DNA from 3 places in the Xylanimonas protaetiae genome. Region 3 is predicted to be linked to each of the others. Evidence: predicted binding sites of a transcription regulator. Region 3 holds the regulator's gene; each other region holds the start of a gene.

Region 1 (7,812 bases), 1.2 Mb from region 3:
TGAGGATGGCCGTGCCGATGAACTCGCAGGCCAGCCGCACCCACAGGTCGACCGAGGGATCCATGGGAGAACTCTGGCACCCGCGGCGCTCTCGCGCCGGGTGCCACCCCGGTCAGCCCTCGGGAGGGTGGTCCGCGCTGCGTCCCAGCGCCTCCCAGGCGCGCCACGCGTCGAGCCGCGCCTGGGTGATCGGGAGGACGGCGTCCGCCGCGAGGTCGCCCACGAGGATGCGCAGCGGCGGCTCCGGGTGGTCGACGACGGCGAGGACGACGTCGGCGACCGCCTCCGGTGCGGTCGATCCGGCCGGGTGCCAGGCCGCCGCGCGGGCGTCGTCGTACGCGGGCAGCTCGCGCGCGCGGACGGCGGACGCGCCGCGCCACGCGGTGTCGACGGGCCCCGGCTCCACGAGCGTGACCGCGATCCCGAACCGCGCGACCTCCTGCGCGAGCGCGTCGCTGAGCCCTTCGAGCGCCCACTTCGACGCGTGGTACCCGCCGAGCGCGGGCCACGCCGCGAGCCCGCTGGACGAGGAGATCTGCACGACGTGCCCGGTGCGCTGCTCGCGCAGGAACGGCAGCGCGGCCTGCGTCACGTGCAGCGCCCCGAACAGGTTGACGTCGAGCTGGTCGCGCAGCTGCTGCGGGTCGAGCTCCTCGACGTACCCGAACAGCCCGTACCCGGCGTTGTTGACGACGACGTCGAGGCGCCCCAGCCGGGCGTGCGCCTCCGCGACGGCGGCGCGGGCGGCGTCGGCGTCGGTGACGTCGAGCCGCAGCGGCACGACGGCGTCCCCGAACTCCGCGACGAGAGAGTCCAGCGCGCGCGGGTCGCGGGCCGTCGCGGCGGCCCGGTCGCCGCGACGCAGCGCCGCGACGGCGATCGCGCGGCCGATGCCGCGGCCGGCTCCCGTGACGAACCAGGCCTTGCCCGACGCCGGCGCCGACGCCGGACCGGGATCGGCGGATGTCGTCGGGCTCACCGGCGCGGGCCGCGCCGCGGCGGCTCGTTCGGCGGGAACTCCCCGTCGTCGGACCCGTCGTCCATGCTCGCCAGGAGCTGCTGGACGGTCCGGTGGACGCGGTCGACGCGCGGCACGTCGTGCAGCACCATGCCGCCCTTCTCGCTCGCGTCGGCGATGACGAGGGTGCCGCACCCCAGGATCCGGTCGAGCAGGCCCTTCTCGATCGACACGGTGTTGATGCGGTACAGCGGGATGTCCCGCCCCTTCTGCGTGACGACTCCAGACCGCTCCGAGACACGCTGGGTGGAGATCGTGTACGAGTGCGTGCGCCAGTTGAGCCACGGCCAGAGCACGCCCGCGAGCGCGACCACCACCAGCACGCCGAGCACCACCCAGGTGACGGTGTCGTCGGTCGACGTCAGGAGGGTGACGACCGCGCCCGCGACCAGCGCCAGGAACAGCACGAACGGCCACAGCATGGCCTTCGCGTGCGTGTGGAGCCGGAGCACGACCTGCTCGTCGTCGATGAGGTTTCGGTCCCGCAGAGCCATGCCCGCATGCTCCCACGGGAGCGAGTGCCGCTCACAGGGTGGGCGGCAGGTTCCAGCCCTCGATGGTGCGCAGCGCGTGCCCGTAGCCGAGCAGCGAGATCGCGGCCGTGCCCAGCTCGAGCCGCTCGCCGAGCCGCGCGTCCACCCCGAGCCACGCCGTCGCGAGCACGCGCAGCAGGTGCCCGTGCGCGACGACGAGCACGGGGCCGCCGTCGCGCAGCGTCTCCTCCACGCGCGCGACGACGGCGAGCGCGCGCCCGTACACGTCCTCGAGCCGCTCGCCGGGCCGCCCGTCGCCGTGCTCCGGGTCGGGGGGCAGCCAGCGGACGCCGTCGTCGAAGATGAGGAACTCGCGCCCGAGGACGGCGCTGAGGTCCTTCGCCGTACGCCCGTCCACGGGCCCGTAGTCCCACTCGGCGAGGTTCTCGTCGACGACGGCGTCCGGGAACCCGGCGAGCGCGGCCGTGCGGCGGGCGCGCTGGAGGGGCGAGGCGTAGACGGCGGCGAAGTCGTACCCGCCCAGCGCGCGGCCCGCCTGGCGGGCCTGCTCCTCGCCCGCCGCGGTCAGCGGGATGTCGGTGCGGCCGGTGTGCTGGCCGCTCGCCGACCACTCCGTCTCGCCGTGGCGCAGGAGGACGAGCTGCGGGTCCTTCGTGGGCTCGATCGGCATGCGTCGATCGTCGCTCACCTGCGGGTGAACCGCCGGGTGAGTGAGGCTCCTCACCGTGAGACGGGGTGGCGCCGAGACGCCGTCTCACGCGAAGATGGGCGACCTACCCCGCGACGTAGCGGGACGCGGCCGGTCCACGAGCCTTCGCCGCGCCCTGAGGAGGAGCCACGTATGACCGACACCGAGAACCTGTACCGATCGATCGCCAACCCCCGCCGCACCACGCTGGCCGGCCGCACGCACGCCGAGGTCGTCGCGCTGCAGCAGCCCGCCCCGCTGGGCAGCGAGGACGACGTCGACCGCTGAGGTCGTCAGCACGCACGCCGGGCCCGACACGGACGTCGGAGCCCGGCGTCGTCGTCTCCGGGACCTGTTCCATCGTTCGAACACATGTTCTAATGAGTGGATGAGATGGGACGGGCAAGCGATCACGGCCGACGACGGCGCGCTGCCGGGCCTGGACTTCGCGGGCCTGGCGCAGGCGGGGCTCGTGCGGAGCGTGCGCACGCCCGAGTTCGCGGGCATCACGTTCCACGAGGTCCACGCGAAGTCGGCCCTCTCGCACGTCCCGGCGGCGTCGAAGATGCCGTTCCGCTGGACGGTCAACCCGTACCGAGGCTGCAGCCACGCGTGCACCTACTGCCTGAGCCCGGAGACGCTCGTCCTTCTGGCTGACGGGCGGCAGAAACCCATCCGCGACATCCGGGTCGGCGATCTCGTCGTCGGCACGGAGCCGGACGGCAAGTCCCGGCGTTTCGTCCAGACGGAGGTCCATGCGGCATGGTCGACGACGAAGCGTGCCTACCGGGTGACGCTGCGGGACGGGACGGAGATCGTCGCGAGCGGCGACCACCGGTTCCTGACGGTCCGCGGATGGAAGCACGTGACGGGTGCCACCGCCGAAGACGCCCGGAGGCCCCACCTGACGACAGGCGACGCGCTCATGGGGTTCGGCTTTCTCGCGGGCGTCACAGGTCCGGCGATCACCCGGAAGCTCGACATCCTTGGTCGGGCCGTGAGGTCGACGTCGGACCTCGGCGTCGTGAGCGTCGAGGATCTCGGCTTCGACCAGCAGATGGTCGACATCACCACCGGTACCGGCGACTTCGTCGCCAACGGTGTCGTCAGCCACAACTGCTTCGCGCGCCCCACGCACGAGTACCTCGAGCTCGACGCGGGGAAGGACTTCGACACCCAGGTGGTCGTCAAGGTCAACGTCGACCAGGTGCTGCGCGCCGAGCTCGCCCGGCCGTCATGGACCCGCGAGCCCGTCGCGCTCGGCACGAACACCGACCCGTACCAGCGAGCCGAGGGCCGGTACCGGCTCATGCCGGGGATCATCGGGGCGCTCGCGGACTCCGGCACGCCGTTCTCGATCCTCACCAAGGGCACCCTGCTGCGCCGTGACCTGCCGCTGCTGGTCGAGGCGCAGGAGCGCGTGGCGGTCGGGCTCGGTGTCTCGCTCGCGATGCTCGACGAGCCCCTGCAACAGTCGGTGGAGCCGGGCACCCCGGCGCCGCGCGCCCGCCTCGACCTGGTCCGTGCCGTGCGCGCGGCGGGCCTGCCCTGCGGCGTCATGGTCGCCCCGGTGCTGCCGTGGCTCACCGACTCGACCGACCATCTGCGCCGCCTTCTCGACGCGGTCGCCGACGCCGGCGCCACGGGCGTGACGGTGCTGCCGCTGCACCTCAAGCCCGGCACGCGCGAGTGGTACCTGGCGTGGCTCGAGCGCGAGCACCCGCACCTCGTGGCCGGGTACGGGCGCGTCTACGCGCGCACGTACGCGCTCAAGGCGTACCGCGAGTGGCTCTGGGAGCGGGTCCGGCCGCTGCTGGAGGAGCGCGGGTTCGGCTCGTCCGGGCACCGCTCGAGGTCGGGCGCGACGGGCCGGTACGAGGACGACCTGCGAGCCCGCGAAGGCGCCTACCCCGCCGGCAGCCTTGCGTCGGCCCACCGCTCCGCGACAGCCGGCAGCCTCGCGACCGGTGGGGCGCTCGCAGGCCTGCCTGCGGACGGCAGCGGCCTCGCGCTCGCGAGCGCCGACGTCGAGCAGGTGCTCTTCTGACCGGTCGTCAGTGCCGCTGGAGGTCCGCCGGACCTCCAAGCGTGGCCCCGGCAACGTCAGCCCTCGTAGCGTCCGACAAGGCGGACGAGCAGGCGCATGTGGAGCCCGGCCTCTGCAGGGTTGACACGCTCGACGATCAGGTCGTGTTCACGCTTGATGATCTCGTGCACGTACTCGAGCAGCGGCGTGGGGACGTACCCGAGGCGCCCTCCGTCCTGAGTCACGAGCAGTGCACGGTCGTCGACGGGGTTCTCGGGCTCGAACCGCAGTGACAGGCGATCTCCTGGCGCGAGGAGGTCGATGGCTCCGCGTTCTCCGGGCGTGAGGTGACGAACACCGTGCACGAGGAACGGCAGGCTCACGTCGCCACGCTGGGGCAACGGGGTGAGCTCGTACGTGTCGCCAGTTCGACCGCCACCGGAGACCGCGAGGACCTCGAACGGGCCGGCTTCGCGAGGTAGCCCAAGATGCTCAAGGGTCTCGAAGCGCTCAGGCCTGTGGGGATCGATCACCCGCTCCGCGAAGATCGGGAAGAGCGTCTGGCTCTGGTGGGTCTTCCCCATCGGAAGCCCCGGGAGCGGGCGCTTCGCGGTGGGGTCGTACGAGAACGTGTACGTCCCGCCGTCGAACGTCAACGTCCCCACGCGCGCGAACCGTCGCGTGGCCGGATCCTGGCGCGTTACGAGGAGCTGGTCAGTCTTCAGCAGTGTCGCCATCGCACAACCTCCTCCGGTTCTCAAGCACGACTCGCCTCATGAACGTAGACGCATCCACTGACAATCGTTCGCCTGGCGCTTCAAGTGTCGCTCTGATGCGCACCTCGTCCAGTGTGGCGACACCGTCCAACCAGCCGTATGCACCGGATCTGTGGACGGCGTCGAGCGCAAGATCTACCAGCAACTGCCGTGCGGGGGTGAACGGATTCGCCCTGCCGCGGCGAGCGAAGGCAATAGGGTCACGAACCGCGCGATTGGATGCCGTGAGTCCGGCGCCGAGCGCTGTGCCGTGATCGTACGTCGGCGCGAGGTGCCGAGCACCTTCGCCCGACTCCAGGAGCGCCCAGTTGCCCGGATGGCGATCGCTGTTACCGACGAGGGCGTCGAGGACGAGATAACCAGCGAAAACGCCGAACGCCGTGTACCCGCCGACGCCGGGCGGAGGTGCCACGTCCGCAAGAACGGTGCGCACGGACTCGAGCGTGTAGCCCCGATCGAGTCGCATCCGGCCAGCCGCTCCGTCCTCGGCCCCGCGCTCAGGCAGTCGAACGTAGCCGTCGACCTCCGGCAGGTACGTCCGTCCGGTGTTCAGGCTGTAACCCTCCGGAGCGACGTTCCTGGAGATCAGGCCAAGTTCACCGTCGCAGACCGCGTATCGACACTCCGCCGCCGGGATGCCGAGCGTCATGGCGAGCAGCGAGACCACAACTTCTGCGCAGTCCGTCAGCGCGTACTCGGAACCGTCACCTGTGGGTTGCCGAGACTTCCACAGCCAGTGCTCGTGTCGCGGCGAGTCGGCATCAGGAGCGACCCAGCGCTTGTTCGGGTCTCGTCCTCCGGGCTCGTCGCGGATGACAGCCCAGGCCGAGACGTCAGTCTCCGCCGCGGGGCGCCTGCCCTGGCTGGTCTCGCCGGCTGCAACCACACGCCCGAGGATACGGCCGCGCCTCGACCTCGCAGCGGAGCTGGTGCCTCCCCGGTGACCGGCCGCCGTCAGTACCGTCGGTGGTCCACCAGGCGGGTCCGCGGCCCCCGCCGTGGCGCGCTCGCGTGCCCGCGCGTCGTGATGAGCCGCACCACCCGGTGCCGGTGCGGCGCGTACGGGGCGAGGAGGGCCAGCATCCCGGCGTCGTCGGTGCGTTCGCCGGCGAGCGTCCAGCCCACCGCGCCCGGCAGGTTGAAGTCGCCGACGGAGACGGCGTCGGCGTCGCCGAAGGCCCGCTGCGCCACCTCGGCCGACGTCCACACGCCGACGCCGCGGACCGCCTCCAGGCGCGCCCGCGCGGCGGGCCCTGCCAGGAGCGCCGCCTCCTCGAGCCGGCCGGCCAGGCGGGCGCACGCGACCGCCGTCCGGGCCCGCCCGGCGTCGATGCCGGCGCGGTGCCAGTCCCAGCTCGGGATCGCGGCCCACTGCTGCGGCGTGGGCACCACGCGCATCCCGTCGGGCGCGGGCCCCGGAGCGGGCGAGCCGTACCGGGTCAGCAGCCAGCGCCAGGCCCGGTGCGCCGTCACCGACTGCACACGCTGCTCGAAGATCGCGGGGACGAGCGACTCCAGCACCCTCCCGGTGCGCGGCATGCGCATCCCTGCCGCGCGCAGGGCGGCGTCGCGGAGCACGGCGGGGTAGGTGAAGCCGGCGGCGTCGTCGTCCTCGCCGAGCAGCGCGGCGACGCCGTCGGCGGCCTCGCGGGCCCCCTCGCCCCACAGGTCGACGACGGCGGATCGCGGGCCCGCCTGCACGATCCGCTGCGTGACAGGCCCCGTGGCCAGCAGGGAGGTGCGCCACAGGACGCCGTCGGGCGTGCGGCGCACCGCGGGGTCGAACGGGCCGTGCCCGAGCTGTCCGAGCGTCAGCGCGACGTCGAGCGGGCGCGCCGACTCGTGACGCACCGTCAGCGGTGCGTCGAACCGGCCTGCCGTCCGCTGCACGGGCGGCTCAGTCGAAGAGCGTGCCGAGCTCCCACTGCGGCTCGGCCGCGGGGCGCTCCGTCGCCGGGCGTGCCCCGACGACCGCCGGCCGGCGGGCGGGCTCGGCCGCCGCCAGCTCCTCGGCGTCGGTGAGGAGCACCGACCCGACGTGGCCACGCCCGGCCGCCCAGTCCGCGGCGGCGAGGCCGGCGAGCTCGTCGGCGCGCTCGTTGAACGGGTTGCCCACGTGGCCGCGCACCCAGCGGAACCGCACGGGACCGCCGCGGCCCGCGATGGCGGCGTCGATCGCCTGCACGAGCTCGAGGTTCTTCACGGGGCTGCCGGACGCCGTCCGCCACCCCTTGCGCTTCCAGCCCTCCAGCCACTCCGAGGAGCAGCGGATGGCGTACTGCGAGTCCGACTCGATGAGCAGCGGCTCGTCGCCGGGGTGCGCCTCGACCGCCCGCAGCACCGCGGTGAGCTCGGCGACCTGGTTGGTGCCGCTGGCGGCGCCGCCCGAGTCGAAGCGGCCGCCCTCGTGGTCGATCCACGCCCAGCCGATCGCACCCCCGGGGTTGCGGAGGCACGAACCGTCGGTGCTCACGATGATCACGACCGCGATTCTGCCCCGGCCCACCGACACCGTCGAGCCCCGGGCGCACCCCGCGCGGCCCGGGGGCGGTCGACCGCCCGGTGAGCGGTTGGGGGCAGGCGAAACCTCCGGCGCCCGGCGGCCCGGAGAATCCTGGTCATGACCACCCCCACGCCCGCCGAGCGATCGGCCGGGCAGCACCCTGCCCGCCCCCGCACGCCCGCGGACATCCGCCGCTGGCGCCGCTACCTCGCCGACGAGCGCGCGGAGGCCGCCGTCTACCGCGACCTCGCGGGCCGTCGCACGGGCGAGGAGCGCGACATCCTGCTCGCGCTCGCGGCCGCGGAGG
Region 2 (7,812 bases), 620 kb from region 3:
AGTAGACGACCACGAGCACGAGGCCGATGAGGCCGGCGATGAGGCCCTTCTGCAGCTGCTCGGAGCCGAGCGTCGCCGAGATCTCCTGCTGGCTCTGGACGTCGAACTGCAGCGGCAGCGCGCCGAAGCTCAGCTGGTTGGCCAGGGCCGCGGCGGAGTCGCGCGTGAACGAGCCCGAGATCATGGCGCGACCGTCGCGGATGGGCTCGTTGGTGCCGGGGGCGGAGACCACCAGGCCGTCGAGCACGATCGCGAACTGGTTCTGCGGGCTGCCGTCGCCGAACGCGGCCAGGCGCTCCGTCGTCGCGGCGAACTGCTTGGCCCCCGTCGAGTCGAGCGTCAGGTTGACGCCCCACTCGTTGGTCACCGTGCCGTTCGGCCCCGGGACCAGGCCCGAGGACGCGCTGCTGATGTTCGTGCCCTCGATCTCGACGGGGCCGAGGATGTACTTGAACAGGCCGTCCGTCGAGCACGTGACGAGCGGGGCGTCGGCGGCGTCGCCGCCGCGGCCCACGAGGGCGCCGTCGGCGGTGCAGTCGAGGTCGTCGAACTGCTGCTGGATCTCCGGGGTGATCTGCGCGAGGTCGCTCGGGTTCGACGCCGTCGCGGTCGCCGCGGCGTCGTCGGTGGGCGTCGGGCTGGGCGACGCGCCGTCGGCCGCGGGCAGCACCACAGGGCTGCCGGCGGACCGGCCGGCGGGGCTGACGCTCGGGTCGGCCGGGGCACCCTGCGCGGGCGCGTCCGTCGCACCGTCAGCGGGGGCGTCGGTCGCACCGTCAGCAGGGGCGTCGGTCGGCGTGGGCGACGGGGTCTCCTCCGCCACCGGGAACCCGTAGCCCGTCTGCAGCACGGGGCGGAAGCGCATGTGCGCGGACTGGCTGACCAGGTTGATCGTGTCCTGGTCCGGCTTGCCCGGGATGCCGACCACGATGTTCTGGCCGCCCTGGCTGGTGATCTCTGCCTCGGAGACACCGTTCGCGTCGATGCGCTGACGGATGACGTTGATCGCCTCGGCGACCGTGGCGTCCGTGATCTGGGAGCCGTCCGTGGTCGTCGGCGTCAGGATGATCTGCGTGCCGCCCTCGAGGTCGAGCGCGAGCCCGGGGGCGAAGCTCGCCCCGCCCGGGTTGTCGGCGCTCCGGCCGTCGAGGAAGGTACCGGTGAGCAGACCGGCGAGCGGCAGCAGCATCGTCAGGATCGCAAAGACGACGAGGGTGCGTACCGGCCGCGATCGTCGCGTGCTGGAGTTGGCCAACTTCTCTGTCTTCTCTCGTAGCGCACCGCCGGGTGGCGGTGCGAGGTGCGCCGGCCGGGAGACCCCGGCCGGCGCTCGCTTCACTTGCCCTCGTCGTCCTTGCTCTGCTGCTCGCGGTACTCGCGCTGGGCGGTGTCGAGACCAGAGAGGTCGTCAGGGACGTCGACGGCTTCTGCGGGCGCGATAGTACCCGTCTCGGCCGACCGGTCGGTGACGAGGTCGCTGGCCGGAGCGTCGACACGCTTGGCGATCGCGGCGCGCAGCCACACGGAGCGCGAGCCCGCGGAGTCGAGCGTGATGCGGTCGTTCGACTCGTCGATCTCGACGACGGTGCCGAACAGACCCGAGGCCGTCATGACCTCATGGCCGGGGGCGAGGTCGTTGCGGAACTCGGCCTGGGCCTTCTGCTGCTTGCGCTGGCGCGACGACATGAAGAACATCAGGCCGAGCATGCCGACGAGGAGGATAGGGAAAGCAAGGCCTTCCATGGCACTTCCTTACATGGTGGTGGGGGCAGCGCTGGTCAGCTCGCCTGCGACGGAACCGATCCAGTCTATTCGGTCGCCCCAACGCCTCAGCGCTCCCCCTGGTTCCCGGCCTCGACGTCGGTGTCCTCGAAGAGGGTGCCCGCTGTCGCGCCGGGCACCCCTGTCGGTGCCGTGAGCCCCAGGTGCTCCCACGCGAGCGGGGTGGCGACGCGGCCGCGCGGCGTCCGCGCGACGAAGCCCTCGCGCACCAGGTACGGCTCCGCGACCGTCTCGACGGTGTCCGGCTCCTCCCCCACGGTCATGGCCAGGGTGGACAGCCCGACGGGGCCGCCGCCGAACCGCCGGCACAGCGCGTCGAGCACGGCCCGGTCGAGCCGGTCCAGGCCCACGGGGTCGACCTCGTACACCTCGAGGGCGGCCCGGGCCGCCGCAAGGTCGAGGCGGCCGTCGCCGCGCACCTGCGCCCAGTCGCGCACGCGCCGCAGCAGGCGGTTGGCGATACGGGGCGTGCCGCGGGACCGTCCGGCGATCTCGTGGGCCGCCGCGTGCTGGAGCTCGACGCCCAGCAGCCCGGCGGAGCGCAGGATGACACGCTCGAGGTCGGCGGCGTCGTAGAAGTCGAGGTGACCCGTGAACCCGAAGCGGTCGCGCAGCGGGGCCGGGAGCAGGCCGGAGCGCGTGGTCGCGCCGACGACGGTGAACGGCGGCAGCGCGAGCGGGATCGCGGACGCACCGGCGCCCTTGCCGACGATGACGTCGACGCGGAAGTCCTCCATCGCCACGTACAGCAGCTCCTCGGCCGGTCGCGCGAGGCGGTGGATCTCGTCGATGAAGAGCACCTCGCCCTCCTCGAGTGAGGACAGCACGGCCGCGAGGTCGCCGGCGTGCTGGATCGCGGGGCCCGACGTGACGCGCAGCGACGTGCCGAGCTCGCCCGCGATGATCATCGCCAGGGTCGTCTTGCCCAGCCCGGGCGGTCCGGAGAGCAGCACGTGGTCGGGCGCGGCGCCGCGCGCGAGGGCCGCCTGGAGCACGAGCGAGAGCTGGTCGCGCACCACCGGCTGGCCCACGAACTCGTCCAGCCGCTTGGGGCGCAGCGCGGCCTCGGCGGCCCGCTCGACGTCGTCGGCCGACGCCGTGACGATGCGCTCGCTCGTGAACTGCGGCTCCTCGTAGCGGCCCTCAGCCACGGCGGCCGCCCAGCATGCGCAGCGTCGCGCGCAGCGTCGCGGCGACGTCGGCCTCCGCGACCGTCTCAGTGCCGGCGTCGGTCAGCACGCGCCCGACGGCGTCGTCCGCGACCTTGACCGGGTACCCCAGGCCGACGAGCGCCTCGACGACCTTCTCGCGCTGGTCCCCGCGCGTCGCCGGGGCGGCCGCGGCCTGCCCGTCGCCGTGCGGGGCGCCGAGCTTGCCGCCCAGCTCCAGCAGGATGCGCTGCGCCACCTTGGGCCCGATGCCCGGGACGCGGGTGAGCGCCTTGACGTCCTGCGTGTGCACCGCGAGGCGGACGGCGTCGGGCGTGTGCACGGCCAGCACGGCGAGCGCGATGCGCGGGCCCACGCCGGAGACCGACTGCGCCGTCTCGAACAGGTCGCGCTCGTCGTCGTCGGCGAACCCGTACAGGGTCATGGACTCCTCGCGGACCACCATCGTGGTGAAGACCATCGCCGCCTCGCCGTGGCGCAGCCGCGCCAGCGTGCCGGGCGTGGCGTGGACCAGGTACCCGACGCCGCCGACGTTGATGACGGCCCTGTCGAGCGAGACGTGCTCCACGATCCCGGTCAGCGACGCGATCACCCGGACTCCTTCCGATCGAGCTGTGTGGGTCGAACCCTGCGGGTCGAACACCCGTACGACGGGGCCCAACCTACCAACCGGGACCGACAGAACCCGGCGTGACACGGCGGGGCGCAGACCCGGGTCCGCGACCTCGCGCCGGACGAGGGGGCACGGGTCAGCGGGGGCGGCGCGGGGGCGTGCGGCGGGCCGCGAGCTCGGCCGCGGCCCAGGCGCGCTGGGCGGGCGTGAGCTCGTTGCGCTCCCCGCCCTGCAGGGCGCCCGACGGACGCCACAGGTGCGTGATCGCGAGCGCGAGCGCGTCGGCGGCGTCGGCGGGCCGCGGGGGCTCGGCGAGCCGCAGCAGGCTCTGGACCATGCGCTGCACCTGCTCCTTGCCGGCACGGCCGGAGCCGGTCACGGCCGCCTTGACCTCCGACGGCGTGTGCAGCGCCACGGGGACCCCGCGGCGGGCCGCCGCGACCATCGCCAGGCCCGCGACCTGCGCGGTGCCCATGACCGTGCCCACGTTGTGCTGCGCGAACACGCGCTCGACGGCGACGACGTCGGGGACGTGCGCGTCGAGCCACTCGTCGAGCTCGCGCGCGACGGTCAGGAGGCGCAGGTCGACGCTCACGGCGGGGTCCGAGCGGATGACGCCGACGGCGACGAGCTGCGCGCGGCGGCCCGGCAGGGAGTCGACGACGCCGACGCCGCACCGGGTCAGGCCAGGGTCGACTCCGAGGACGCGCACGACGTCACCCTACGTACGACGACGGCCGAGCCCGCCGTGGCCACGCGCACGTGGCCCGAAGGGCTCGGCCGCCGGTCCGGGTCAGTCTTCCTCGAGCTCCGCCATGACCTCGTCGGAGGCGTCAAAGTTCGCGTAGACGTTCTGGACGTCGTCGAGGTCCTCGAGCGCGTCGATGAGGCGCATGATCTTGCGGGCGCCCTCGACGTCGACGGGGATGAGGAGGTTCTGGTCCGGGTGGAAGATGACGTCGGCCGAGTCGTAGTCGATGCCGGCGTCGACGATGGCCGTGCGGACGGCGTGCAGGTCGGTCGCCTCGCACAGCACCTCGATGGTGTCGCCCTCGTCCGTGACCTCCTCGGCCCCGGCCTCGAGCGCCGCCATCATGACCTCGTCCTCGCCGACGCCGTCGGACTTCGGGACGACGATCAGGCCCTTGCGGGCGAACAGGCGCTGGACGGAGCCGATGTCGTCCGCGACCTTGCCGCCGTTGCGCGTGAACGCCTGGCGGACCTCGGCGACGGCACGGTTGACGTTGTCGGTGAGGCACTCGACGAGCACCGCGATGCCGCCGACGCCGATGCCGCCGTAGAACTTCTCGATGTAGTTGACGGCGTCCGCGCCGACGCCCGAGCCGCGCTTGACGGCGCGGTCGATGTTCTCCTTGGGGACCGACGTCTTCTTGGCCTTCTGGATGGCGTCGAAGAGGGTGGGGTTGCCGGCCGGGTCACCGCCGCCGACGCGGGCTGCGACCTCGATGTTCTTGATGAGCTTCGCCCACAGCTTGCTGCGCTTCGCGTCGATCGCAGCCTTCTTGTGCTTGGTCGTCGCCCACTTGGAGTGACCGGACATACGGGTTTTCTCCTTCTTCGCCTACAACTCGTGCGGACCGCTGTGTCGAACAAGGCTGACGAACAGCGCGTGCACGCGCGCGTCACCCGTGATCTCCGGGTGGAACGAGGTCGCCAGCAGCCGCCCTTGACGTGCTGCGACGATCTTACCGGCGCCGACCGCCACGGGGCTCCCGTCCGTCGCGTGCGACGGGATGCGCGCCAGGATCTCGACCTCCGGCCCTGCCTCCTCGATCCACGGGGCCCGGATGAACACCGTGCGGACCGGCTCCCCGCCGGGCGCGTCGGAGATCCCGGCGACGTCGAGGTCCGCCTCGAACGAGTCCACCTGCCGGCCGAACGCGTTGCGGCGGACGGTCACGTCCATGCCGCCGATGGTCCGCTGGCCCTCGATGCCCGCCTCGATCCGGTCGGCGAGCAGGATCATGCCCGCGCACGAGCCGTAGACCGGCAGGCCGTCCTTCACGGCGGCGCGGAGCGGCTCGTCGAGCTCGAAGATCCGCAGCAGCTTGTCGATCGTCGTCGACTCGCCGCCGGGGAGCACGAGGCCGTCGACCGACTCGAGCTCGCTGCGGCGGCGGACGGTGGTCGCGCGGGCGCCCGCCTGCTCCAGCGCGTGGACGTGCTCGCGGACGTCGCCCTGGAGGGCGAGGACGCCGATGGTGGGGGTGGTGGTCACGGCCGTGAGTGTAGATCGCGACGCGCCGAACGCCGGAGCCGCCCGGCGTCGCACCGCGCGCACGTCAGTCGTCGTGCTCCTCGCCGAGGTGGAGCACGGTCCCGTCCCAGCCCGCGGCGAGCCGTTCGACGACGTCGGGCAGCGCGACCGGGAAGACCTCCAGCGGCTGGGCGCGGAGCTCGGCCGGCGTCAGCCAGGCCATGCCGTCGAGGACGGACCGCTCGAGGTCGGTCCAGCCGGCGTCGTCGGGCTCGGTGCCCGCGGGGATGCGGGCGAGGAAGAAGACCTCGTCCTGGCGGCACGTCTCGGCGAAGAAGTGGAAGTAGCCGGCCCGCGTCATCACGGGCCCGGTCAGGTCGTCGGAGCCGAGCACCAGGCCGGTCTCCTCGCGCAGCTCGCGCAGCGCCGCCTCGACGTCGGACTCCCCCGGGTCGATCCCGCCGCCCACGGTGAACCACCAGGAGCGTTCCGGCTGGTCCGCGTCGTGACCGCGCACCAGCAGCGCGCGGCCGGCGTCGTCCAGGACGACGACGCGGGCCGCGCGACGGTGCCGCAGGCCGTCCTCGCCCAGCACCCAGTCGGGGCCGAGCGAGGACGCACCCGTGTCCGGCGAGAAGGTCACCAGCCGCGCTCGGCCAGACGCACGGGCGCGGGCTCCGCCTCGACGTTGATGCCGACCATGGCCTCGCCCAGGCCGCGCGAGACCTTGGCGACGACGTCGGGGTCGTCGAAGAACGTCGTCGCCTGGACGATCGCCTTCGCACGCGCGACCGGGTCGCCCGACTTGAAGATGCCCGAGCCGACGAACACGCCCTCGGCGCCGAGCTGCATCATCATGGCGGCGTCGGCCGGGGTGGCGATGCCGCCCGCGGTGAACAGCACGACGGGCAGCTTGCCCGTCTTCGCGACCTCGACGACGAGCTCGTACGGGGCCTGGAGCTCCTTGGCGGCGACGAACAGCTCGTCCTCCGGCAGCGAGGTCAGGCGGCGGATCTCCTGGCGGATCTGGCGCATGTGCGTCGTCGCGTTGGAGACGTCGCCCGTGCCGGCCTCGCCCTTCGAGCGGATCATGGCCGCGCCCTCGGTGATGCGGCGCAGGGCCTCGCCGAGGTTGGTGGCACCGCACACGAAGGGGGCGGTGAAGGCCCACTTGTCGATGTGGTTGGCGTAGTCCGCGGGGGTGAGCACCTCGGACTCGTCGATGTAGTCGACACCGAGCGCCTGGAGCACCTGCGCCTCGACGAAGTGGCCGATGCGGGCCTTCGCCATGACGGGGATCGAGACGGCCTCGATGATGCCGTCGATCATGTCCGGGTCGCTCATGCGGGCGACGCCGCCCTGGGCGCGGATGTCGGCCGGCACGCGCTCGAGCGCCATGACGGCCACGGCGCCGGCGTCCTCGGCGATCTTGGCCTGCTCCGGGGTGACGACGTCCATGATGACGCCGCCCTTGAGCATCTCGGCCATGCCGCGCTTGACGCGCGCCGTGCCGACCTCGCCGGCCGAGGCCGCGGTGGTGGTGGGGTTCTCGTTGGTCACCCCGCCATCCTACGGCGCGGGCGAGGTCCCCAGACCGGACGGCATCTGGTCGTCCAGCTCCACGGTCCGGGGCCACGGGGCGCGCCCGGCCAGGTGGAGCAGGCGCACGTACCAGTGCCGGCGCGCGCGTTGTGCCTGCGCCACGGCCTCGTTGTGGAAGCGGCGCGCGAGCTGCGCGCGGTACCAGGCGGCGGCCAGGTTCGCGACGAGCGCGGTCCCCGGCTCCTGCGCCCGCAGGAGCGCGACGTCGGCCGCGTCGTCGAGCGCCTCGCGCAGCGTCGCCGACAGGCCGCTCTCGAGCCGTTCGCGGTCGTCGCCCAGGCCGGCCATAGCCAGCGCCTGCCCCGGCTCGGTGACCGGCCCGTCCTCGTCGACGACGGCGTAGGCCGCGTCCGCGACGATGACGCTCGACGCCGGGTCCAGCAGGCCCGACGCCGCCAGGTCGGTCGCCGCGCTCGCGCGGCGCACGA
Region 3 (7,812 bases):
GCAGATCGCCGCGGTGCGCGAGGTGCTCGCCGAGATCCCCGGCATCGAGGACGTCCCCGAGGTCGTCGTGCTCAACAAGGCCGACGTCGCCGACCCCGAGGTCGTCGGGCGCGTCCAGCGCCGCGAGAAGCGCACCGTCGTGGTCTCGGCGCACTCCGGCGAGGGCATCGCCGAGCTGCGCGCCCTCATCGCCGACGAGCTGCCGCGCCCCGACGTGGAGATCGACCTCGTGGTGCCCTACTCGCGCGGCGACCTGGTCAACCGGGTGCACCAGTTCGGCGAGCTCGACCACGAGGAGCACCTCGCGACGGGCACGCTGCTGCGCGGCCGCGTCGACGAGGCGCTCGCCGCGGAGCTGGAGCGGGTCGCCGTCTGACCCGCGGGGCGTGTCGGCGGGCCGTGCGAGGATCGTCCGGTGACCTCCGAGCCCGACGACGCTGCCGCGCCCGCTGACGTCCCGGGTGTCGAGGAGCTGCTCGACCTCGCCGTGGGTGCGCTCGGCGGCGGGCGGCGTCAGGGGCAGCACCAGATGGCGCTCGAGGTGGCCGAGGCGATCGACCAGGGCCGCCACCTGCTCGTCCAGGCGGGCACGGGCACGGGCAAGTCGCTCGGCTACCTGGTCCCCGCGGTGCGGCACGCCGTGCTGGCCCAGGAGCGCGTCATCATCTCGACGGCGACGCTCGCGCTCCAGCGGCAGGTCATGACGCGCGACCTGCCGCTCGTCGCGCAGGCCGTCACTCCCGAGCTCCCGCACGCCCCGAAGATCGCGCTGCTCAAGGGCTGGCACAACTACCTGTGCCTCCACAAGACGAGCGGCGGCTACCCGATCGACGACGCCACCCTCTTCGACCTGCCGGGCGACGCCGCCGACCACCCCGCGGAGGCCGGCGCCGGCGCGAGCCGGGCCACGCGCGACGACGGCGCCACGACGCTGGCCGACCACGTGCGCCGCCTGCACGCCTGGTCGCGCGAGACGGGCTCGGGCGACCGCGACGAGCTCGTCCCCGGCGTGCCGGACCGGGCCTGGCGGCAGGTGTCGGTCACGTCGATGGAGTGCGTCGGGCAGCGGTGCCCGCTGCTCGCCGAGTGCTTCCCCGAGCGTGCGCGGGCGGCCGCCCGCGAGGCCGACGTCGTCGTCACCAACCACGCCATGCTCGGCATCGCCGCGTCGGGCAGCCCGGGCGTGCTGCCCGAGCACGGCGTCGTCATCGTCGACGAGGCGCACGAGCTCGCCGACCGGGTCACGTCCTCGGCCACCGTCGAGCTGTCCCTCACGTCGATCGAGCACGCCGTGCGGCTCGCGCGCCGGCACTCCGGCGCCCAGACCGCCGCGATCGACGCCGCCGCCCAGGCGTTCGGCTCGCTCGTCGCGCAGGCGCCCGCGGGCAGCTTCCCGCTCGGCCTGCCCGACGAGCTGCGCACGGCCGTCGGCGCCGTCCGCGACGCCGCGCGCGACCTGCTGACCCAGCTCAAGCCCGACCCCGCCAAGGCCAAGGAGGCCCTCGACGGCGGCGCCAAGATGGCGCAGTCCGCCGTGCTGGTGCTCTTCGAGGTGGCCGAGCGCATGGCCGCGGAGGACTCGTCGTCCGACGTGCTGTGGTGCGCGCGCCCCGGCGACGGCCCGGGCTCCGGCTGGGGCGACGGCGTCTCGCGGCTGCACGCGGCGCCCCTGCACGTCGCCGGGCTCATCCGCGCCGGTCTGCTCGCCGAGTCGACCGGCGTCTTCACCTCGGCGACGCTGTCGCTCGGCGGCCGGTTCGACGCCGTCGCCGGCTCGCTCGGCCTCGGCCGCCCCGACGACGGCGGCGGCGCGTGGCACGGCGTCGACGTCGGGAGCCCGTTCGACTACCCGAGGCAGGGCATCCTCTACGTCGCCCGGCACCTGCCCGCGCCCGGGCGCGAGCCCGCGACGGAGGCGCAGCTCGACGAGATCGCCGGGCTCATCGAGGCCGCCGGCGGCCGCACGCTGGGGCTGTTCTCGTCGCGCCGTGCGGCGACCGCCGTCGCCGAGGCCATGCGCGAACGGCTCGACGTGCCCGTCCTCGCGCAGGGCGACGACCAGCTGCCGACGCTCGTCAGGGAGTTCGCGCAGGACCCGGGCACGTGCCTGTTCGGGACGCTGTCGCTGTGGCAGGGCGTCGACGTGCCCGGGTCGTCGTGCACGCTCGTGCTCATCGACCGCATCCCGTTCCCCCGCCCGGACGACCCCGTCAAGGCCGCTCGCGCGCGGGCCGTCGAGAAGGCGGGCGGCAACGGCTTCATGTCCGTCTCCGCCACGCACGCGGCGCTGCTCCTCGCCCAGGGTGCCGGGCGCCTCATCCGCACGGACGCCGACCGTGGCGTCGTCGCCGTCCTGGACCCCCGGCTGGCGACCGCCCGGTACGGGACGTTCCTCACACGCTCGATGCCCGACTTCTGGCCGACGACGGACGGGCGTATCGTGCGCGAGGCGCTACGCCGTCTCGCCACGTCCGGGACGGCCGCCTAGCCTGTTACCTGCCACGACGCCTCGAGACAGACCCTGGAGAACACCGTGAACGCACCGCTTCGCCGCGGCACGACCAAGCTGGCCATCGTCGGGGCGGGTGCTGTCGGTTCGACGCTCGCCTACGCCGCCCTGACGCGCGGCACCGCCCGCTCCGTCGCGCTGCTCGACGTCAACAAGCAGAAGGTCGAGGCGGAGGTGCTCGACCTCCAGCACGGCATGATGTTCATCCCGCCGGCCGAGATCACGGGCGGCGACGACGTCGAGGTCTGCCGCGACGCCGACGTCGTGGTCGTCACCGCGGGGGCGAAGCAACAGCCGGGACAGACGCGCATCGACCTGGCCGAGGCGACCATCGGGCTGACGAAGCGGATCCTGCCGGGCCTGCTCGAGGTCGCGCCGAACGCCGTGTACATCATGGTGACCAACCCGGTCGACATCGTGACCTACGCGGCGCAGAAGATCTCGGGCCTGCCCGCCGGGCGGCTCTTCGGCTCCGGCACGGTGCTCGACTCCTCGCGCCTGCGGGCGGCCCTCGCCGTGCACTGCGGCGTGGCGGTCGGCAACGTGCACGCCTACATCGCCGGTGAGCACGGCGACTCGGAGCTGCCGCTGTGGAGCTCGGCCACGATCGGCGGCGTGCCGCTGCTCGACTGGAAGAGCATCGCGGGGCAGCCCCCGCTCGACGAGGCGGCCCGCACGCGCATCGCCCACGAGGTCGTCGACTCGGCCTACCGGATCATCGCCGGCAAGGGCGCGACCAACTACGCCGTCGGGCTCGCGGCGACGCGCATCATCGAGGCGGTGCTCAAGGACGAGCACCGGGTGCTCACCGTGTCGTCCAAGCTCGAGGACTACTACGGCATCAGCGACGTGTGCCTGTCGGTGCCGTCGGTCATCGACCGGCGTGGCGTGGCGGGCGTGCTCGGCGTGCCGCTCTCCGACGAGGAGCTCGCCGGGCTGAGGGCCTCCGCCGACTCGATGCGCGCGGTGCAGAAGCGCTTCGGGCTCTGACGCCGCGGGGCCCGCTGGGGGCCGTGCGGGACACCTGACGACGTCGGCGGTGCACCCGATCGGTGCACCGCCGACGCACTGCTGGTGCCCTGCGGCCGATGACGTCGCGGCCGATGACGTGGGGCCGACGATGTGGGGCCGGCGGTCGCGGGCTCAGAGAGCGCGCAGCACCGCGACGACGCGCCCGAGGACCTGGGCCTCGTCGCCGGGGATGGGGGCGTAGCTCGGGTTCTGCGGCAGCAGCCACACGTGGCCGTGGTCGCGCTTGAACGTCTTGACGGTCGCCTCGCCGTCGATCATCGCGGCGACGATCTCGCCGTTCTCCGCGACGGGCTGGCGCCGCACCACGACCCAGTCGCCGTCGCAGATCGCGGCGTCGACCATCGAGTCGCCCTGCACCTTGAGCAGGAACAGCTCGCCGTCGCCGACCAGCTGCCGGGGGAGCGGGAAGACGTCCTCGACGAGCTGCTCGGCGAGGATCGGGCCGCCGGCGGCGATGCGCCCGACGACCGGGACGTACGACGGCGCCGCGAGCTGCTCGTTGTCGATCCCGGGGACCGCTCGCACGGCGGGCTCGGGCGTCACCGGCGCGGCGGCGTCGGGCGCCGTCGGAGCGGCACCGCCGGGGTCGACGACCTCCATCGCGCGGGGGCGGTTCGGGTCGCGGCGCAGGTATCCCTTGCGCTCGAGCGTCATGAGCTGGTGCTTGACGGAGGACGGGCTGGCGAGCCCGACGACCTCGCCGATCTCGCGCATCGTGGGCGGGTAGCCGCGCGTCTCGACCGACGTGCGGATGGTCTCGAGGACCCGGCGCTGCCGCGGGGTCAGGCCGGGGCCGCCGGCGTGGTCCGGGAGCTCGCTCACCGTCGCCAGCCCGGGTTCGTCGCCGTTGCCCGTCGTGCGACCCGTCATGGCCCCTCCGTCCGTCGTCGTCCGCCGCGCCCGGCGCCGTGCCGTGGTGCGACCGTTCTCCCTGGTCGTAGGCCCACCCTAGGCCAGATCGGGCGTAGTATCAAACACGTGTTCGACGCGTGTCTCGACATTGTCGGCGGCTCGTGGCATGCTACAGATGTTCGAACGAACAACTGTTCTAACGAACGCCTGTTCTGTCCCCAGGGATCGACCACGGAGGATGTCATGGCCGCCACGCTCGCCAGCCCCACGCTCACGCTCGTCCGCCCGGCCGTGGTCGACCGCGCCGCCGTCGTCGCTCGTCCCGCCGTGCTGGGTGCTCGTCCCGCCGTGCTCGGTGCGCCCGCCGGCCGTGCCGCGCGCAGCGAGCCGCACGGCCTGCTCGGTCTGGGCGGGCTCCGCCTGACGCGTCGCGGCCGCGTCGTCCTCGTCGTGCTCTCGCTGCTCGTGGCCCTCCCGCTCGCGGGCCTGGGCGGTCGCGCGGTGGCGGGTGAACCCGGCGCGGCGCTCGAGGTCACCGTCCACACCGTGGCGCCGGGGGAGACCCTGTGGGGCTTCGCGCGGCAGATCGCCGCGCCCGGCCAGGACGTGCGCGACGTCGTCGAGGAGCTGCGCGACCTCAACGAGCTGGCCTCGGGCGCGCTGCGCGTGGGCCAGACCATCCTCATCCCGCGGGCCTGACCGGGACGGACGTCCCCTCGCCATGGCTCGCGCCCGGTAGTCTCACGGGCATGTACTGCCCGTTCTGCCGTCACCCTGACTCGCGGGTGGTCGACTCCCGCACGGCCGACGACGGCTCGTCGATCCGCCGACGCCGCCAGTGCCCGTCCTGCGGGCGCCGGTTCACCACGCTCGAGACAGCGACGCTCTCGGTGGTCAAGCGCTCCGGGTCCACGGAGCCGTTCTCACGCGACAAGATCGTCGCGGGCGTCCGCAAGGCGTGCCAAGGGCGGCCCGTCAGCGAGGACGACCTCGCGATCCTGGCGCAGAAGGTCGAGGAGACGCTCCGCCAGCAGGGGAGCGCCGAGATCGACGCCTACGAGATCGGGCTGGCGATCCTCGGCCCGCTCCGCGATCTCGACGAGGTCGCGTACCTGCGCTTCGCGAGCGTCTACCAGGCGTTCGAGTCGCTGGAGGACTTCGAGTCCGCCATCACGTCGCTGCGGGCCGAGCACGCCGGCCGGGTGCCGGACGACGCAGAGAGCGCGCAGGAGTAGGGCCCGCACGAGTAGGACCCGCACGAGTAGGACACAAGGCGCGTGCAGGGCCGACGGCCGCGACATGACACGAGCCCCGCTGCACCGAGATCGGTGCAGCGGGGCTCGTGTCATGTCGGGGTCAGGCGCCGGCGGCCGGCCCCGGGGGGAACTCGGGACGGTCGAACGCGTCGTGGATGCGCAGGCGCACCGTCGTCGCCATCTCCATGAGCTTGGCCGACGAGCCGCGCTGGGTGACGTCCGAGATGTCCGTGACCACGTAGCCGATGTCGCCACGCGTGGCGAGCATCTGGCCCTCGATGTTGGCGCCGTGCTCCGCGAACACCTGGTTGATCGCCGCGAGCACGCCGGGCACGTTGCGGTGCAGGACCATGATGCGGCCCACGCCCGTGGGGGCGAGCTGGAGGTTCGGCAGGTTCACCGAGAGCATCGTGGACCCCGTGCTGAGGTAGTCGCGCAGCTTGCCGGCCACGAACTCGCCGATCGCCTCCTGCGCCTCCTCGGTCGACCCGCCCACGTGCGGGGTCAGGATCACGTTCGGCAGGCCGCGCAGCGGCGAGTCGAAGTGGTCGCCGCGCTTCTTCGGCTCGGTGGGGAACACGTCGACGGCGGCACCGGCGATGTGGCCCGACTCGATGTGGGCGCGCAGGGCCTCGACGTCGACGACGAAGCCGCGCGACAGGTTGAGGAAGATGGCGCCGGGCTTCATCTTCTCGAACAGGTCGGCCCCGAAGAAGCCGGCGTTGCCCGGGCGGCCGTCCACGTGGATCGTGACGGCGTCGGACATCGCGAGGAGCTCGTCGAGCGACTTCGCGCGGTGCGCGTTGCCGAGCGAGAGGCGCTCCTGCACGTCGAAGAACACGACGCGCATGCCGAGGTTCTCGGCGAGCACGGACAGCTGCGAGCCGATGTTGCCGTAGCCGATGATGCCGAGCGTGCGGCCGCGCACCTCGTGCGCGCCGTCGGCCGTCTTGTCCCAGACGCCGTCGTGCAGCGCCTTGTCGCGCACGGGCAGGCGGCGGGTCAGCGAGATGATCTCGGCCAGCGCGAGCTCGACCACCGAGCGGGTGTTCGAGTACGGCGCGTTGAACACGGCGACGCCGTGCGACGCGGCGGCGGCCAGGTCGATCTGGTTGGTGCCGATCGAGAAGGTCCCGACGGCCTGGAGCTCGGGGGACGACTCGATGACCTTGCGGGTCACGTTGGTCTTGGACCGGATGCCGAGCACGTGGACGCCCTCGAGCGCCTCGATCAGCTCGGCCTCGTCGAGGGCGCCGGAGCGCAGCTCGACCTCGAGGCCCGCGTTGCGCAGGATCTCGACGGCGACAGGGTGGACGTTCTCGAGGAGGAGGACTCGCAGCACGCCCCCATGGTGCGCCCGATGCCGAGCCACGGACAAACTCGTCTCACGCCTGGCTCGCCGTGGACGGTCCCCGGGCCGCGATGGTCAGACCACGCCGGCGGGACTCCGCCGCACCTCCGGCTCAGGACGTGTCGACGCCGGCTCAGCCGGAGAACCCGTCCGGCAGCGGTTCCGTGTGCACGACGACGAGGCGCTGCGTCGGGCGCGTCATCGCGACGTACAGGTCGGACCACCCGCCCGCCCCGCGCGCGACGCCCGCGGGCTCGACGAGCACGACGGCGTCGTACTCGAGGCCCTTGACCTCGCGCGGTGCGAGCACCGTGACCTGCTGGTCCTCGAGGCGCTGCGCCGCGAGGCGCTCGGCCTCGGCGGTGCCGAGCGCGCCCGGCAGCGCGGCGTCGAGCGCCGCCCGCAGCGCCGCCACGGACGCCGCCGGCGCGATGACGGCGACACGGCCCGCGTCGTCCGGCCCGACGAACTCGACGGCCAAGGCCGCGGCGTGCGACGCCACCGCTGCCGCGACGTCGGCGGGCGAGCCGACCGGGACGTCGACGATGGCGCCCGGCACCTCGCGTGCCGCCGTGAGCGGCGACGCCGGCAGGCCTGCCGCCTTGGCGACGCGCTGCGCGGCGTCGGCCACCTCGGCCGGCGTGCGGTAGGACACGGTGAGCTCCTCGAGCCGCCACCCGTCACCCAGCACGGGTGTCAGGGCGGTCGCCCAGGAGCGCGCCCCGGCGTGCGAGGACGTCTGTGCGACGTCGCCGACGATGGTCATCGACCGCGTCGGCACGCGGCGGGCGAGCATGCGCCACGCCATGGGG

The links. The regulator LexA, encoded in region 3, represses DNA repair genes until DNA is damaged. The targets are predictions, from matches to a motif close to TCGAACANNTGTTCGA.
Region 1: the regulator LexA is predicted to act here: its motif matches at 2,565-2,580, upstream of ET471_RS06130 (Rv2578c family radical SAM protein).
Region 2: the regulator LexA is predicted to act here: its motif matches at 3,587-3,602, upstream of ruvA (Holliday junction branch migration protein RuvA).

Annotation. Positions count from the first base shown of each region.
Region 1 covers NZ_CP035493.1:1,353,654-1,361,465, forward strand. Annotated here, with positions in the region: gene ET471_RS06110 (MIP/aquaporin family protein) at 1-64, opposite strand, end outside; gene ET471_RS06115 (SDR family NAD(P)-dependent oxidoreductase) at 113-979, opposite strand; gene ET471_RS06120 (PH domain-containing protein) at 976-1,512, opposite strand; gene ET471_RS06125 (histidine phosphatase family protein) at 1,544-2,182, opposite strand; gene ET471_RS18795 (hypothetical protein) at 2,354-2,488, shown strand; gene ET471_RS06130 (Rv2578c family radical SAM protein) at 2,589-4,247, shown strand; gene ET471_RS06135 (HIRAN domain-containing protein) at 4,304-4,963, opposite strand; gene ET471_RS06140 (hypothetical protein) at 4,941-5,888, opposite strand; gene ET471_RS06145 (DNA-3-methyladenine glycosylase family protein) at 5,957-6,892, opposite strand; gene ET471_RS06150 (ribonuclease H family protein) at 6,900-7,484, opposite strand; gene ET471_RS06155 (VIT1/CCC1 transporter family protein) at 7,623-7,812, shown strand, end outside.
Region 2 covers NZ_CP035493.1:3,164,677-3,172,488, forward strand. Annotated here, with positions in the region: gene secD (protein translocase subunit SecD) at 1-1,189, opposite strand, end outside; gene yajC (preprotein translocase subunit YajC) at 1,336-1,743, opposite strand; gene ruvB (Holliday junction branch migration DNA helicase RuvB) at 1,830-2,933, opposite strand; gene ruvA (Holliday junction branch migration protein RuvA) at 2,926-3,543, opposite strand; gene ruvC (crossover junction endodeoxyribonuclease RuvC) at 3,701-4,276, opposite strand; gene ET471_RS14700 (YebC/PmpR family DNA-binding transcriptional regulator) at 4,358-5,125, opposite strand; gene pdxT (pyridoxal 5'-phosphate synthase glutaminase subunit PdxT) at 5,147-5,803, opposite strand; gene ET471_RS14710 (NUDIX hydrolase) at 5,868-6,425, opposite strand; gene pdxS (pyridoxal 5'-phosphate synthase lyase subunit PdxS) at 6,422-7,342, opposite strand; gene ET471_RS14720 (hypothetical protein) at 7,352-7,812, opposite strand, start outside.
Region 3 covers NZ_CP035493.1:2,541,563-2,549,374, forward strand. Annotated here, with positions in the region: gene hflX (GTPase HflX) at 1-376, shown strand, start outside; gene ET471_RS11735 (ATP-dependent DNA helicase) at 416-2,488, shown strand; gene ET471_RS11740 (L-lactate dehydrogenase) at 2,534-3,499, shown strand; gene lexA (transcriptional repressor LexA) at 3,653-4,411, opposite strand; gene ET471_RS11750 (LysM peptidoglycan-binding domain-containing protein) at 4,637-5,092, shown strand; gene nrdR (transcriptional regulator NrdR) at 5,143-5,628, shown strand; gene serA (phosphoglycerate dehydrogenase) at 5,750-6,991, opposite strand; gene ET471_RS11765 (HelD family protein) at 7,134-7,812, opposite strand, start outside.